DNA from 3 places in the Streptomyces sp. NPDC015144 genome. Region 2 is predicted to be linked to each of the others. Evidence: predicted binding sites of a transcription regulator. Region 2 holds the regulator's gene; each other region holds the start of a gene.
What was found. The regulator HrcA, encoded in region 2, represses chaperone genes, less so after heat shock. The targets are predictions, from matches to a motif close to TTNGCACTCNGNNNNNCNGAGTGCNAA.

Region 1: the regulator HrcA is predicted to act here: its motif matches at 2,819-2,845, upstream of groL (chaperonin GroEL).
Region 3: the regulator HrcA is predicted to act here: its motif matches at 1,781-1,807, upstream of groES (co-chaperone GroES).

Annotation. Positions count from the first base shown of each region.
Region 1 covers NZ_JBIBUU010000002.1:190,382-195,516, forward strand. The annotation lists SAM riboswitch class I at 127-253, shown strand; gene thrC (threonine synthase) at 271-1,593, shown strand; gene ACF08W_RS04920 (ubiquitin-like small modifier protein 1) at 1,623-1,901, shown strand; gene ACF08W_RS04925 (cold-shock protein) at 2,431-2,637, shown strand; gene groL (chaperonin GroEL) at 3,007-4,629, shown strand; gene ACF08W_RS04935 (hypothetical protein) at 4,808-5,135, opposite strand, start outside.
Region 2 covers NZ_JBIBUU010000004.1:249,545-254,679, reverse strand. The annotation lists gene hemW (radical SAM family heme chaperone HemW) at 1-573, shown strand, start outside; gene ACF08W_RS10065 (DUF3097 domain-containing protein) at 589-1,410, opposite strand; gene ACF08W_RS10060 (MBL fold metallo-hydrolase) at 1,443-2,177, opposite strand; gene hrcA (heat-inducible transcriptional repressor HrcA) at 2,389-3,405, shown strand; gene dnaJ (molecular chaperone DnaJ) at 3,406-4,542, shown strand; gene ACF08W_RS10045 (nitronate monooxygenase) at 4,667-5,135, shown strand, end outside.
Region 3 covers NZ_JBIBUU010000005.1:56,552-61,686, reverse strand. The annotation lists gene groL (chaperonin GroEL) at 1-1,230, opposite strand, end outside; gene groES (co-chaperone GroES) at 1,323-1,631, opposite strand; gene ACF08W_RS11085 (DUF6234 family protein) at 1,959-2,441, shown strand; gene ACF08W_RS11080 (polysaccharide deacetylase family protein) at 2,463-3,488, opposite strand; gene ACF08W_RS11075 (methyltransferase domain-containing protein) at 3,571-4,824, shown strand; gene ACF08W_RS11070 (hypothetical protein) at 4,849-5,135, opposite strand, start outside.

The sequences.
Region 1 (5,135 bases), on a different contig from region 2:
CTCGCGGGTCGGACGACTATCTCAACAGCCCGCGGCTTCGGTTACAGTCTTGAACAACGCGGACGACCATCGCATGCCGGGGTCCGTCCGCCGAAAAATGCCCGGATCGAAGATCCGGTGCCACAGCGCTCATCCAGAGGGACTGAGGGAACGGCCCGTTGAAGTCCCGGCAACCCCCCCACCGACCGTGCGGTCCGGTGAGGAAGGTGCCAATTCCGTCTCGTGGCGAAACGCGCCGCGGGGAAGATGAGGAGAAAGGGCCTCGCCATCATGGCTGCGCAGACCGCTGCAGTAAGCACCGACGCTTCCGTCGACACCACCGAATCCGCCGCGTCCGTCGATCTCGGACCCGCTTCCGGCCTTTCCTGTCGCGAGTGCGGCGAGCGTTTCGAGCTCGGCCCCATTTTCGCCTGTGCCTCCTGTTTCGGCCCGCTCGAAGTCGCGTACGAACTGCCGACCGGTTCCCCCGAGGAGCTGAGGAAGCGCATCGAGGCCGGACCGGCGAACATCTGGCGCTACGCCCCGCTGCTGCCGGTCCCCGCGGACGTCGCCGAGAAGCCCAACCTGAACCCCGGCTGGACCAAGCTCGTCCAGGCCGACAACCTCGCCCGTGAGCTGGGCGTCGAGCCCGGCAAGCTGTTCGTCAAGGACGACTCCGGCAACCCCACGCACTCCTTCAAGGACCGTGTCGTCGCCCAGGCCATCGAGGCCGCCCGCGCCTTCGGCTTCACCACCCTGTCCTGCTCCTCCACCGGCAACCTCGCCGGTGCGGTGGGCGCTGCCGCCGCCCGCGCCGGCTTCCGCTCCTGCGTCTTCATCCCGCACGACCTGGAGCAGGGCAAGGTCGTCATGGCCGCGGTGTACGGCGGCGAGCTGGTCGGCATCGAGGGCACGTACGACGACGTCAACCGCTTCTGCTCCGAGCTGATCGGCGACCCGCTCGGCGAGGGCTGGGGCTTCGTCAACGTCAACCTGCGCCCGTACTACGGCGAGGGCTCCAAGACCCTGGCGTACGAGATCTGCGAGCAGCTCGGCTGGCGGCTCCCGGACCAGCTGGTCATCCCGATCGCCTCCGGCTCCCAGTTCACCAAGATCGACAAGGGGCTCCAGGAGCTGATCAAGCTCGGCCTGGTCGAGGACAAGCCGTACAAGCTCTTCGGCGCCCAGGCCGAGGGGTGCTCGCCGGTCTCGGTGGCGTACAAGGGCGGTCACGACGTCGTCCGGCCGCAGAAGCCGAACACGATCGCCAAGTCGCTCGCGATCGGCAACCCGGCCGACGGTCCGTACGTCCTGGACATCGCCCGCCGCACCGGCGGCGCGGTCGAGGACGTGAACGACGAGCAGGTCGTCGACGCGATCAAGCTGCTGGCCCGCACCGAGGGGATCTTCGCGGAGACGGCGGGCGGGGTGACGGTCGGCGTGACGAAGAAGCTCATCGAGGCCGGTCTGATCGATCCCGCGCTGACCACGGTCGTCCTCAACACGGGCGACGGACTCAAGACCCTCGACGCGGTGGCCGAGACCTCTCAGGCGACCGCGACGATCCGCCCCAGCCTGGAGGCGTTCCGCGCCGCCGGCCTCGCCACCAGCTGATCAACCGAGCCTCCAGGAAGGACACACCCATGAGCGTCAAGGTCCGTATCCCCACCATCCTCCGCACCTACACCGGCGGCCAGGCCGAGGTTCCGGCCGAGGGCTCGACCCTCTCCCAGGTCATCGCGTCCCTGGAGCAGAACCACCCGGGCATCGCCGCCCGCGTCCTGGACGACCAGGGCAAGCTGCGCCGCTTCGTGAACGTGTACGTCAACGACGACGACGTCCGCTTCGAGGACGGCCTGAACACCGCGACGCCGGACGGCGCCGGCATTTCGATCATCCCGGCCGTGGCCGGCGGCTGCTGAGGCCCGACTCCCTGACATCACGATGTCCTCACGCCGTTCCGATGTCCGACGGCCTGATGTCCTGAGGCCTGATGTCGCGATGTCCTGGTGTTCCTGATGCCGCGCCGATCGGCCGTGACTGTCGCCCGCGTTGTCGAATTGCCCTCTCCGGATTCAAACGGAGGGGGCAATTCTGCATGGTTGAGCGCGGTAGAGTAGGGGAAGTCCCCCCAGCTGCTCGCGCCAACCGCGTATGAGAATGCGCCCGGCCCCGACAAGATGCAGCCAAAGTGTGTGTTCCGCTTGCGGCATAAGTCACCTTTGCCCGGCCCGAGTTGCCCGGGAATCCTCTGAATCGCGCATATCCGGGTGTTCAGCGCTGCCCAGAATTCTCGTCCGATTGACCTGTTGCAGAGGGCAGTTGGACAGATACATTCAGCCGCGGTCGACGCGTTCCGGCGCACACGCCCTCTACCTGTCGGAGGGGGAGTTCTGACCCGGGTCCGCGAAGTGCGGACCTGCGCAAGGGCCAGTAATAGGGGAGTTAGGCATGGCTCAGGGCACCGTCAAGTGGTTCAACGCGGAGAAGGGGTACGGCTTCATCGCGGTCGACGGTGGTGCGGATGTTTTCGTCCACTACAGCGCGATCCAGATGGACGGATACCGCACCCTTGAAGAGGGTCAGCGAGTCGAGTTCGAGATCTCGCAGGGCCAGAAGGGGCCGCAGGCAGACATGGTCAAGCTCGCCGTCGGCTGAGTTCGAGCGGTCGGCCAACGACGCCACTCACGCACTGAGGGCCCGTACCCATGAGGTACGGGCCCTCAGTGCGTCCCGGACGCGCCCGGCGCGCGGACCTCGCGCCCCGCCCGACCCCCCGACGCGCCCCGCGCGCCGTCCGCCACGCGCCCGGCGCACTGTCCACATCCCGAGGGGGACGCTTGCACTCTCGGGGGTCGAGTGCTAATCATTGGCGTTAGCACTCTCCAGGTGAGAGTGACAGAACTTGGACCGGGCCGGTGAGGCCCGCAGCCCGGTGGGGCAAGGAACCACCGGGTACGCAGGCCGTCCGTCGCGGGCGCCATCCGGTCCGGAGAAATCCACCCCTGTCCGGGAGGACCACTTCACATGGCCAAGATCATCGCGTTCGACGAGGAGGCCCGGCGCGGTCTCGAGCGCGGCATGAACCAGCTCGCCGACGCCGTCAAGGTCACCCTTGGCCCCAAGGGTCGCAACGTCGTCCTTGAGAAGAAGTGGGGCGCCCCCACGATCACCAACGATGGCGTGTCCATCGCCAAGGAGATCGAGCTGGAGGACCCGTACGAGAAGATCGGTGCGGAGCTGGTCAAGGAGGTCGCCAAGAAGACGGACGACGTCGCCGGCGACGGTACGACCACCGCCACCGTTCTCGCCCAGGCGCTCGTCCGCGAGGGTCTGCGCAACGTCGCCGCGGGTGCCAACCCGATGGCGCTCAAGCGGGGCATCGAGAAGGCCGTCGAGGCCGTCTCCGCCGCCCTCCTGGAGCAGGCCAAGGACGTGGAGACCAAGGAGCAGATCGCTTCGACGGCCTCCATCTCCGCCGCCGACACCCAGATCGGCGAGCTCATCGCCGAGGCCATGGACAAGGTCGGCAAGGAAGGCGTCATCACCGTCGAGGAGTCCCAGACCTTCGGTCTGGAGCTGGAGCTCACCGAGGGTATGCGCTTCGACAAGGGCTACATCTCGGCGTACTTCGCCACCGACATGGAGCGTATGGAGGCGTCGCTCGACGACCCGTACATCCTGATCGTCAACTCGAAGATCAGCAACGTGAAGGACCTCCTTCCGCTGCTGGAGAAGGTCATGCAGTCCGGCAAGCCGCTGCTGATCATCGCCGAGGACGTCGAGGGCGAGGCCCTGTCGACCCTGGTCGTCAACAAGATCCGTGGCACCTTCAAGTCCGTCGCCGTCAAGGCCCCGGGCTTCGGCGACCGCCGCAAGGCCATGCTCGGCGACATCGCCATCCTCACCGGTGGCCAGGTCATCTCCGAGGAGGTCGGCCTCAAGCTGGAGAACGCCGGTCTCGACCTGCTCGGCCGCGCCCGCAAGGTCGTCATCACCAAGGACGAGACGACGATCGTCGACGGTGCCGGTGACAGCGACCAGGTCCAGGGCCGCGTCAACCAGATCCGCGCCGAGATCGAGAACTCCGACTCGGACTACGACCGCGAGAAGCTCCAGGAGCGCCTCGCGAAGCTGGCCGGCGGCGTGGCCGTCATCAAGGCCGGTGCCGCGACCGAGGTCGAGCTGAAGGAGCGCAAGCACCGCATCGAGGACGCGGTGCGCAACGCCAAGGCCGCCGTCGAGGAGGGCATCGTCGCCGGTGGTGGCGTGGCTCTGCTCCAGGCCTCGGCCGTCTTCGAGAAGCTGGAGCTCTCGGGTGACGAGGCGACCGGCGCCAACGCCGTGAAGCTCGCCCTGGAGGCCCCGCTCAAGCAGATCGCCGTCAACGGTGGTCTTGAGGGCGGCGTCGTCGTCGAGAAGGTGCGCAACCTGGCCGTCGGCCACGGTCTGAACGCCGCCACCGGCGAGTACGTCGACATGATCGCCGAGGGCATCCTCGACCCGGCGAAGGTCACGCGCTCCGCCCTGCAGAACGCCGCGTCCATCGCCGCGCTGTTCCTCACCACCGAGGCCGTCATCGCAGACAAGCCGGAGAAGGCCGCCGCGGCCGCTCCGGGCGGCATGCCGGGCGGTGACATGGACTTCTGATCCTGACGGATCGGTAGTTCCTTCCGCACGGCTTCCGAGCTCTGCGGGCGTTGGCCCCCGGGACCTTCTGGTCCCGGGGGCCAACGCCGTTCCGCGCTCCGTCGGGAAGTCGGCTTTCCCCGTGGAAGCCGGCTTTCTTCGATACGGAAGGCGGCTTCGCTACGGAAGGTGGCTTTCGCTACGGAAGGTGGCTGAGGAGCCAGGTGCAGAGCTCTCCGGTGACGAGCGCGTGCGGTTCGTTCCGGGAGGCGAGCCGGTAGGCGTCCAGCCCGCCGGTCCCGGCCGGAAGCGCGGAGATGTCCTTGTACAACTCGTCGTCCGTGTCCAGCTCGCCGATGTCCACCGCACTGACGGACGGCACGAAGCAGTGCGACCGGATGCGCACGGCGGTCGTGAGACCGAGATCGGGGTGCAGGGCGTTGAGCCCGTCGGCGAGGATGCCGAAGCCCTCCAGCGAGCCGCCGGGGGCGCCGTCGATCGAGGGGAGCCCCGTGGTCCGTACCTCG
Region 2 (5,135 bases):
GACCATGTGTCGGCGTACGCCCTGATCGTCGAGGAGGGCACCCAGCTGGCCCGCCGCATCCGGCGCGGCGAGGTCCCGATGACCGACGACGACGTCCACGCCGACCGCTACCTGATCGCCGAGGAGGCGATGGCCGCGGCGGGCTACTCCTGGTACGAGGTGTCGAACTGGTCCCGCACCCCCGAGGGCCGGTGCCTGCACAACGAGCTGTACTGGCGCGGCGCCGACTGGTGGGGCGCCGGCCCCGGGGCGCACAGCCACGTCGGCGGGGTCCGCTGGTGGAACGTGAAGCACCCCGGCGCCTACGCCCAGGCCCTCGCCGAGGGGCGCTCGCCCGGCGCCGGCCGGGAGATCCTCTCCGCCGAGGACCGGCGCGTCGAGCGCATCCTGCTGGAACTCCGGCTCGCCGACGGCTGCCCGCTGTCGCTGCTGGCCCCGGCCGGTCTCGCCGCCGCCCGCCGCGCCCTGGCCGACGGCCTCCTGGAGCCCGCCCCGTACGAGGACGGGCGGGCGGTGCTCACCCTGCGCGGGCGGCTCCTGGCGGACGCGGTGGTGCGGGACCTGGTCGACTGAGGGCCCCGGGGAAGGCTACTGCGGCGGCGCCGTGACGAAGTCGATCAGGTGCTCCACCGAGCCCAGCAGCGACGGCTCCAGATCCCGGTAGGAGCGGACCGAGGAGAGGATGCGCTGCCAGGCCGCGCCGGTGTTCTCCGGCCAGCCCAGCGCCCGGCACACCCCGGTCTTCCAGTCCTGCCCGCGCGGCACCGCCGGCCACGCCGGGATGCCCACCGAGGACGGCTTCACCGCCTCCCACACGTCGATGTACGGGTGCCCCACCACCAGCACGTCCGCCTCCGTCACCCGCTCGGCGATCCGGGACTCCTTGGAGCCGGGCACCAGATGGTCGACCAGCACGCCCAGCCGGGCGTCCGGGCCGGGGGAGAAGGCGCGCACGATGCCCGGCAGGTCGTCGATGCCCTCCAGGTACTCCACGACCACGCCCTCGATCCGGAGGTCGTCGCCCCAGACCCGCTCCACCAGCTCCGCGTCGTGCCGCCCCTCCACGTAGATCCGCCCGGCCCGTGCGACCCGGGCCCGCGCCCCGGGGACCGCGACCGACCCCGAGGCCGTACGGGACGGGAGTGCCGGGGCGGCGGCCGCCGGGCGGACGAGGGTGACCACCCTGCCCTCCAGCAGGAAGCCGCGCGGCTCCATCGGGAACACCCGGTGCTTGCCGAAGCGGTCCTCCAGGGTCACCGTCGGACCCTGGGCCGTCTTCTCGCACCGGATCACCGCACCGCAGAATCCGGTGGACACCTCCTCCACCACCAGATCGGGCTCGGCGGGGACCTCGGGAACGGGGGCGGACCTCTTCCACGGCGGGGTCAGGTCCGGCTGGTAGCTGCGCATCGCACGACGATAGGACGACCGGAGCCCGGGGGTCACGACACGCCGGAACGTCCGGCCAGTCGCCCGCGCTGCTCCCGTACGAACGCCGCGTCCACCACCGCCCCGTGCCCCGGCACGTACACCGCGTCCTCGCCGCCCAGCGCCAGCAGCCGGTCCAGCGCGCCCGGCCAGCGGGACGGATGCGCGTCCTCGCCGGCCTGGGGCTCGCCGGACTCCTCCACCAGGTCGCCGCAGAGCACGACGGCGGGCGATCCGGGGGAGCCGGGGACGACCGCCACCAGGTCGTGGCCGCTGTGCGCGGGGCCCAGCTCGGCCAGCACCACCTCGCGCCCGCCGCCCAGGCCGACCGTCCACTCCCCGCGCACCGGGTGCCCCGGCACCACCAGCGCGTCGACGGCCTCCGCCGCGTCGCGCTCCGCGACCCCGTGGCGCACCGCCGAGGCGCGCAGCTCCGCCGCGCCGTCCTTCCGCAGGAACTCCGCCAGCCCGGCCGCCCCGTACACCTGGACGCCGGAGAACGCGGCGGTGCCCAGCACGTGGTCGAAGTGCGGATGGCTGAGTGCGACATGTGTCACCCTCCGGCCCAGCAGCGCCTCGGCCTGGGCCCGCACCTCGGCCCCCTCGCGGAGCGTCGACCCGGTGTCGAAGAGCAGCGCGCCGTCCGCCCCGACGACCAGCGCGACCGTCGCATCCCATCCGGGAAGGCGCCGCCGGCCCACTCCGTGGCCGATCCGTTCCCACCCGAACTCTTCCCAAGAAGCGTCCATACCGCGACGCTATCGGCAAAACACCCGCGGGGTCTCGTGACGGGCTGGCCGGTCGCCCTTGCTAGGCCCCCACTCGGCCGCCGTACACTGGCGGGGGATTGCTGGCACTCGGGGTGACAGAGTGCCAGGCGAAATCCTGGACAGGGACACTGGACAGGGACACGGGAACGGCCCGGGAACCACCGAGGAAACACAGCTGGAGGTGTGCGCGATGCTCAGTGAACGCAGACTCGAAGTGCTCCGCGCCATCGTCCAGGACTATGTCGGCACGGAGGAGCCCGTCGGCTCCAAGGCGCTCACCGAGCGGCACAAGCTGGGGGTCTCCCCGGCGACCGTCCGCAACGACATGGCCGTGCTGGAGGACGAGGGGTTCATCGCCCAGCCCCACACCAGCGCCGGACGCATTCCGACGGACAAGGGCTACCGGCTCTTCGTCGACCGGCTCGCGGGGGTCAAGCCCCTCTCGTCGCCGGAGCGCCGCGCGATCCACAACTTCCTCGACGGAGCGGTCGACCTCGACGACGTCGTGGGCCGCACCGTACGGCTGCTCGCGCAGCTGACCCGGCAGGTCGCCATCGTGCAGTACCCCTCGCTGACCCGGTCGACGGTGCGGCACGTGGAACTGCTCTCGCTGGCGCCCGCCCGGCTGATGCTCGTGCTCATCACGGACACCGGCCGGGTCGAACAGCGCATGATCGACTGCCCCGCCCCGTTCGGCGAGACCTCTCTCGCCGACCTGCGGGCCCGGCTCAACAGCCGGGTGGTGGGACGCCGTTTCACGGACGTCCCGCAACTGGTGCAGGATCTGCCGGAATCCTTCGAGAGCGAGGACCGGGGCACCGTCTCCACCGTGCTCTCCATCCTGCTCGAAACCCTCGTCGAGGAGACGGAGGAGCGGCTGATGATCGGCGGCACCTCCAACCTCACGCGCTTCGGGCACGACTTCCCCGTGATGATCCGGCCGGTGCTGGAGGCTCTGGAGGAGCAGGTCGTGCTGCTGAAGCTGCTCGGCGAGGCCAAGGACTCGGGCATGACCGTACGCATCGGGCACGAGAACGCCCACGAGGGGCTCAACTCCACGTCCGTCGTCGCGGTCGGCTACGGTTCGGGCGACGAGGCAGTCGCCAAACTCGGCGTGGTCGGACCGACCCGCATGGACTACCCCGGAACGATGGGAGCGGTACGCGCAGTGGCACGTTACGTCGGACAGATCCTGGCGGAGTCGTAAGTGGCCACGGACTACTACGCCGTACTCGGCGTACGCCGCGACGCGTCCCAGGACGAGATCAAGAAGGCATTCCGTCGGCTCGCCCGCGAGCTGCACCCGGATGTCAACCCCGATCCGAAGACCCAGGAGCGGTTCAAGGAGATCAACGCCGCCTACGAGGTGCTGTCGGACCCGCAGAAGAAGCAGGTCTACGACCTCGGCGGCGACCCGCTGTCCTCCTCCGGCGGCGCCGGCGCGGGCGGCTTCGGACAGGGTGGCTTCGGCAACTTCTCCGACATCATGGACGCGTTCTTCGGCACGTCGCAGCAGCGCGGGCCCCGGTCGCGCACCCGGCGCGGCCAGGACGCGATGATCCGGCTGGAGATCGACCTCGCCGAGGCCGCGTTCGGAACGACCAAGGACATCCAGGTCGACACGGCCGTCGTCTGCACCACGTGCAGCGGCGAGGGCGCCGCGCCCGGTACCTCCGCCCAGACCTGTGACATGTGTCGCGGCCGCGGCGAGGTCTCGCAGGTCACCCGGTCCTTCCTGGGCCAGGTCATGACCTCGCGGCCCTGCCCGCAGTGCCAGGGGTTCGGCACGGTCGTGCCGACGCCGTGCCCGGAGTGCGCCGGTGACGGCCGCATCCGCTCGCGGCGCACGCTCACGGTGAAGATCCCCGCCGGTGTCGACAACGGCACCCGCATCCAGCTCGCGGGCGAGGGCGAGGTCGGCCCCGGCGGCGGCCCGGCCGGCGATCTGTACGTGGAGATCCACGAGCTGTCGCACGCGGTGTTCCAGCGCCGCGGCGACGACCTGCACTGCACGGTCACCATCCCGATGACGGCGGGCGCGCTCGGCACCAAGGTGCCGCTGGAGACGCTCGACGGACTGGAGGAGGTCGACATCCGGCCCGGCACCCAGTCCGGCCAGTCCGTCCCGCTGCACGGCCGCGGCGTCACGCATCTGCGCGGCGGCGGGCGCGGCGACCTGATCGTGCACGTCGAGGTGATGACCCCGACGAAGCTGGACCCGGAGCAGGAACGACTGCTGCGGGACCTGGCGAAGATGCGGGGCGAGGAGCGGCCCACCGGCCAGTTCCAGCCCGGCCAGCAGGGGCTGTTCTCCCGGCTGAAGGACGCCTTCAACGGCCGCTGACCCGCGGTGTCCGGACGCCGGGCGGGGCCCCCTCGACTGGGCCGCCCGGCGTCCGCGCGTACCCGGGTCGCGGCCGGTGCGTCCCGGCGGGTCCGGTCCGGCCCGGACGTGACACGATGCGGTCATGTCATCCGCATTGACCGATCTCTGCCGGTATCCGATCGTGCAGGCCCCGATGGCGGGCGGCGCCTCCGGCCCCCCGCTCGTCGCGGCCGTCTCCGGGGCGGGCGGTCTCGGCTTCCTCGCCGCCGGCTACAAGACGGCGGACGGGATGTACCAGGAGATCAAACAGGTCCGCGGGCTGACCGCCCGGCCCTTCGGCGTCAACCTCTTCCTGCCGCAGCCCGGGCTCGCCGACCCGAGCGCCGTCGAGGTCTACCGCCACCAGCTCGCGGGCGAGGCCGCCTGGTACGAGACCCCGCTCGGTGACCTGGACGTCGACGGGGACGACGGCTACGAGGCCAAGCTGGCCATCCTGCTGGACGACCCGGTTCCGGTCGTCTCGTTCACCTTCGGCTGCCCCACCCGGGACACCCTGGACGCCCTCGCCGGCGTCGGCACGTACACCGTCGTGACGGTCACCACGCCCGAGG
Region 3 (5,135 bases), on a different contig from region 2:
GCCCTCCTCGACCGCGGCGCGGGTCGCGGAGATGGCGTCCTCCAGACGGTGCTTCTTCTCCTTGAGCTCCACCTCGGTGGCGGCACCGACGCGGATCACGCAGACGCCGCCGGCCAGCTTCGCGAGGCGCTCCTGGAGCTTCTCACGGTCCCAGTCGGAGTCCGTGGACTCGATCTCGGCCTTGATCTGGTTGACCCGGCCCTTGACGTCGCCGGGCTCGCCGCCGCCGTCCACGATCGTGGTGTCGTCCTTGGAGACGGTGACGCGGCGGGCGGTGCCCAGCACATCCAGACCGGCCTGGTCGAGCTTGAGGCCGACCTCCTCGGCGATGACGGTCGCACCGGTGAGGGTGGCGATGTCGCCGAGCATGGCCTTGCGGCGGTCACCGAAGCCGGGGGCCTTCACGGCGACGGCGTTGAAGGTGCCACGGATCTTGTTGACGACGAGGGTCGACAGCGCCTCGCCCTCGACGTCCTCGGCGATGATCAGCAGCGGCTTGGAGCCACCGGCCTGGATGACCTTCTCCAGCAGCGGGAGCAGCTCCTGGATGGAGCCGATCTTGCCCTGGTGGACGAGGATGTACGGGTCGTCGAGGACGGCCTCCATACGCTCCTGGTCGGTCACCATGTACGGGGACAGGTAGCCCTTGTCGAAGGCCATGCCCTCGGTGAAGTCGAGGTCCAGACCGAAGGTGTTGGACTCCTCGACGGTGATGACGCCGTCCTTGCCGACCTTGTCCATCGCGTCCGCGATGAGCTCGCCGACCTGCGGGTCCTGCGCGGAGAGCGCGGCCACGGCGGCGATGTCGGTCTTGTCCTCGATCGGGCGGGCGGTCGCGAGGAGCTCCTCGGACACGGCCTTGACCGCGGCGTCGATGCCCTTCTTCAGGGCGGCCGGGGAGGCACCGGCGGCGACGTTGCGCAGACCCTCGCGGACGAGCGCCTGGGCGAGCACGGTGGCGGTGGTGGTGCCGTCACCCGCGATGTCGTTGGTCTTGGTGGCGACCTCCTTCACCAGCTGGGCACCGAGGTTCTCGTACGGGTCGTCGAGCTCGACCTCGCGCGCGATGGTGACACCGTCGTTGGTGATGGTGGGGGCACCGAACTTCTTGTCGATGACGACGTTGCGGCCCTTGGGGCCGATCGTCACCTTGACCGTGTCGGCAAGCTTGTTGACGCCGCGCTCGAGGGCGCGACGGGCGTCCTCGTCGAACTTCAGGATCTTCGCCATGGGAGCTGAGCTTTCCTCTCGAACGAACCGCGCCCCCGACCCGGCTGGTTATCGCAGGGGGCCAGGGGCGCGGAACAGAAAACGTGGGTGAATTACTTCTCGACGATCGCGAGCACGTCGCGAGCCGAGAGGACGAGGTACTCCTCGCCGCTGTACTTCACCTCGGTGCCGCCGTACTTGCTGTAGAGCACGACGTCGCCGGTCTTGACGTCGAGCGGAAGGCGCTCGCCGTTCTCGAAGCGGCCCGGACCCACGGCCAGGACGACGCCCTCCTGGGGCTTCTCCTTGGCGGTGTCCGGAATGACCAGGCCGGAGGCCGTGGTCTGCTCGGCGTCGAGCGGCTGGACCACAATGCGGTCCTCGAGCGGCTTGATCGCAACCTTGGAGCTGGCGGTCGACACGATCCGGTCTCCCCCTTCGGAGATCTCACGGGGTAACAGTCTTGGGTGGCGACCAGGTCGATCCGTCGTCGCGGGTGCCGGACCTGCCAGTCGCGCAGTGGTTTGGCACTCTCCAGTGGTGAGTGCCAGCACCGAGACTATGACCGCGATTAGCACTCGGTCAAGCGGAGTGCCAATTCGCGCGGTCGTGGCGTCGTCTTCGAGCCGCCAGGAGCTTCAGGGCGCCGGGAGCTTCGAGCCGCCGGAAGGGGTTGGTCCGGACAACGGTCCGGACACCATGCGGGCAACGTACGGACGGACCGGAGCGTTCCGTACGACGGTGGGGGCATGACCCGATCCCTTCCCCCGCCGGACGGACGGCGCCGGGCGGCCGCGGTGAACGGCTGCCTCGACGCGCTGCTCGGGCTGTCGCTGCTGCTCCTGGAGGGGGTGATCGGCGCGGCCGTCGCCCTTCAACTGGCCCTCTCCCACGGCGGCCTCGGCGCCCCGGGGCCGGAGAAGGGGGCGCCGCCGGAGCCGGTGGGCCCGCCGCCGACGGACTGGGGCCCGCCCCTCGCCCTCGGCGGCTTCGCCGCGGTGGCCCTGCTGTTCGCCCTCGTCCTGATGCGCGGCGGCCGGCCGTGGGCGGGCGGAGGGCAACTGGTGGCCGGGGTGGTGCTGTGCGTGGCGGCGGTACTGACCGGCGTCGGGGAGCACGGCCGCGCGCACCCGCCCGCCCCCGCGCCGTCGCACACGGAGGATCCGGGGCACTCCGGCCATCCGTGCCGCAGTGGCGGGGACAACCGGGAGTGCCTGGACTCCGGCGGCTGAGAGCCTGCCGGAGCCGGGCCGTCAGACGTAGTCCTCCAGGCGGGCCACCGCGTAGCCCTGTTCGGTGACGGTTCTCAGGACCGTCCGGACCAGGTCGGCCATGCTGCCGCCCCAGGCCGCCCGGCCGCGGAAGTGGGTGAGGATGATGTCGCCCGGACGCAGCTCCTGGTCGTCCTCGCGCCACTCCATACGGTCCGGGAACGCCTCGGCGTTCCACAGCGGCACGGCCCTGATCCCGCAGGACCGCGCGATGCGCAGGGTGTCGGCGTCGTAGTTGCCGTACGGCGGGCGGAAGAGGCGGGGCCGCTTCCCGTACCGCTCCGCCATGAGGTCCTGCTGGCCGCAGATCTCGCGCCGCTGCTCGTCGGAGGAGAGGCCGGGGAGGTAGGGGTGGTGGAGCGTGTGGTTGCCGAGGACGGTGCCCAGCCGCTGGGCCTCGCCGAAGTAGCCGTAGTTGTCCTTCACCTCGTCGTCGCTGAGGAACGCGCTGTACGGGATGTCCAGCTCGTCCATCATCTGGAGCAGCTCGGGGTCCTTCTCCGCGCCGTCGTCGATGGTCAGGAAGACGACCCGGTCCGTGGTCGGGACGGTGGTGAAGACCGGCGGGAGCGTGTCGTCGCCGCCGGTCACCTCGAAGCCCTCGCGGGTGGTGACGCGCGGCTTGACCAGGGGCGGCAGCGGGGCGATCAGCGGCGGCCGGTCGAGCCCCCACTTCTTCGCGATCCTGGCCCGGACGGCCGGGGCGAGCCGCGCGTTCCCGTAGCGCTCGCCGGGCAGGCGGGCCAGGCCGCGGCGGAGCGCGGGGACGCCCGGGAGCCCGGCGGCGGGGTTCGGGCCCGCCGCCGGGCCCGGGTTCCCGGCGAGGGGCCCGCTCCCCCGCCCGGTTCCGCCGGACTCGGAGGCGCAGCCCGAGCCGACCGCCGCGACCAGGAGCGCGGCCAGTACGGCGGCCGTGGGGTGGCACGGGCGTCCGCGCCGTCGACCCGGGGACCCGGATGATCTGGGTGGTTTTGCGGTGCTTTTTTCGTTTTGTCGTACAAGTTGCATGGCGCCGCATCCTGCCAGCCGTCGACCGGCGGTCCGGCCCGACACCGCGGCCCGGACCGCCGGTCTACCCGGCTGGCTCACAATGGGACGGGTGAACGCTCTCGCCCCGAACGACCCGTCCGGCACCGGCCGGTCCGACGCCCCCGACCCCCTCGCCGGCTTCCGGGCCCTGCGCACCCCCGAGGGCGCCGCGCTCCTCGCCGAACTGCGGGACCACGACCCCGCCCAGGAGCTCGCCACCGCCACCCGGCTGCGCCGCACCCACCCCGCCGCCCTGGTGTCGGCCGCGCTCGGGCAGGCCCGGCTCCGGCAGCGGGCGGTGGCCAAGTTCGGCGCCGAGGACGCGTACCGGATGTACTTCACGCCGAACGGTGTCGAGCAGGCGACCCGCACCTCGGTGGCCGCCCACCGCGCCGGACGGTTCGCGGCGGGCGGGGTGCGCCGCGTCGCCGACCTCTGCTGCGGCATCGGCGGCGACGCCATCGAGCTGGCCCGCGCGGGCATCTCCGTACTCGCCGTGGACCGCGACCCGCTGACCGCCGACGTGGCCCGCGCCAACGCCGCCGCGCTGGGGCTGGACGGTCTGATCGAGGTGCGGTGCGCCGATGTCGCCGCCGTCGACACCTCGTCCTGCGACGCGGTCTTCGTGGACCCGGCCCGGCGCGGCGGGCGGGGCCGGATCTTCGACCCCGAGGCGTACTCGCCGCCGCTGTCCTGGGCGGTCGGCGCCGCCCTCGCGGCCCCCCGCGCCGCCCTGAAGATCGCCCCCGGCATCCCGCACGAGGCGATCCCCGAGCAGGCCGAGGCCGAGTGGATCTCGGACGGCGGCGACGTGAAGGAGGCGGTCCTCTGGTTCGGCGAGGGGTTCACGTCCGGCGCCCACCGCGCCACGCTGCTCCCGGCGGCCGCCACCCTGTGGTCCGGGGCCCCGCTGCCCGCCCCGCCGGTCGGCCCGGTCGGCCGCTACCTGTACGAGCCGGACGGCGCCGTGATCCGCGCCCATCTGGTCGCCGACCTGGTCGCGCGGTGCGAGGGCCGGCTGATCGACGAGACCATCGCGTACATCACCGCCGACCGGCCGTACGCCTCCCCGTACACGACCGGGTACGAGATCACCGACCGGCTGCCGTTCAACATGAAGAAGCTGAAGGCGCTGCTGCGGGAGCGGAAGGTGGGCGTGCTGACCGTCAAGAAGCGCGGTTCGGCGGTCGAACCGGAGGAGCTGCGGCGCCGGATGAAGCTCCAGGGGCCGAACTCCGCGACCGTCTTCCTGACCCGGGTGGCCGGGGCGCCGACGATGCTCGTCGGCCACCCGCTGACCGGCCCCACCGGCTGAGCAGGACGGACGTCCCGAGGCCGGTCAGGCGAGATCGGTCAGGTCGTCCGCGTAGACCTGGGAGAGCGGCTGCGGGCCCACGTACTGCTGGCAGTTGCACTGGCCGGACTCGAAGCGGACCGGCTTCTTGTTCTCGTCCCAGGCGGTCGGCACCTCGACCCGCTCGTGGCAGCGGCCCTGCTTGTCGTGCTTGGCGAGGTGGTGCGTGCAGCCGCAGACCGGCTCCGGCGGCTTGCTCGCCGCCTCGACGGCCAGCCGCTCCTGGCGGGCCGTTTCCAGCAGTTCGAGCTTGCGCTCGTGCCGGTTGCGCA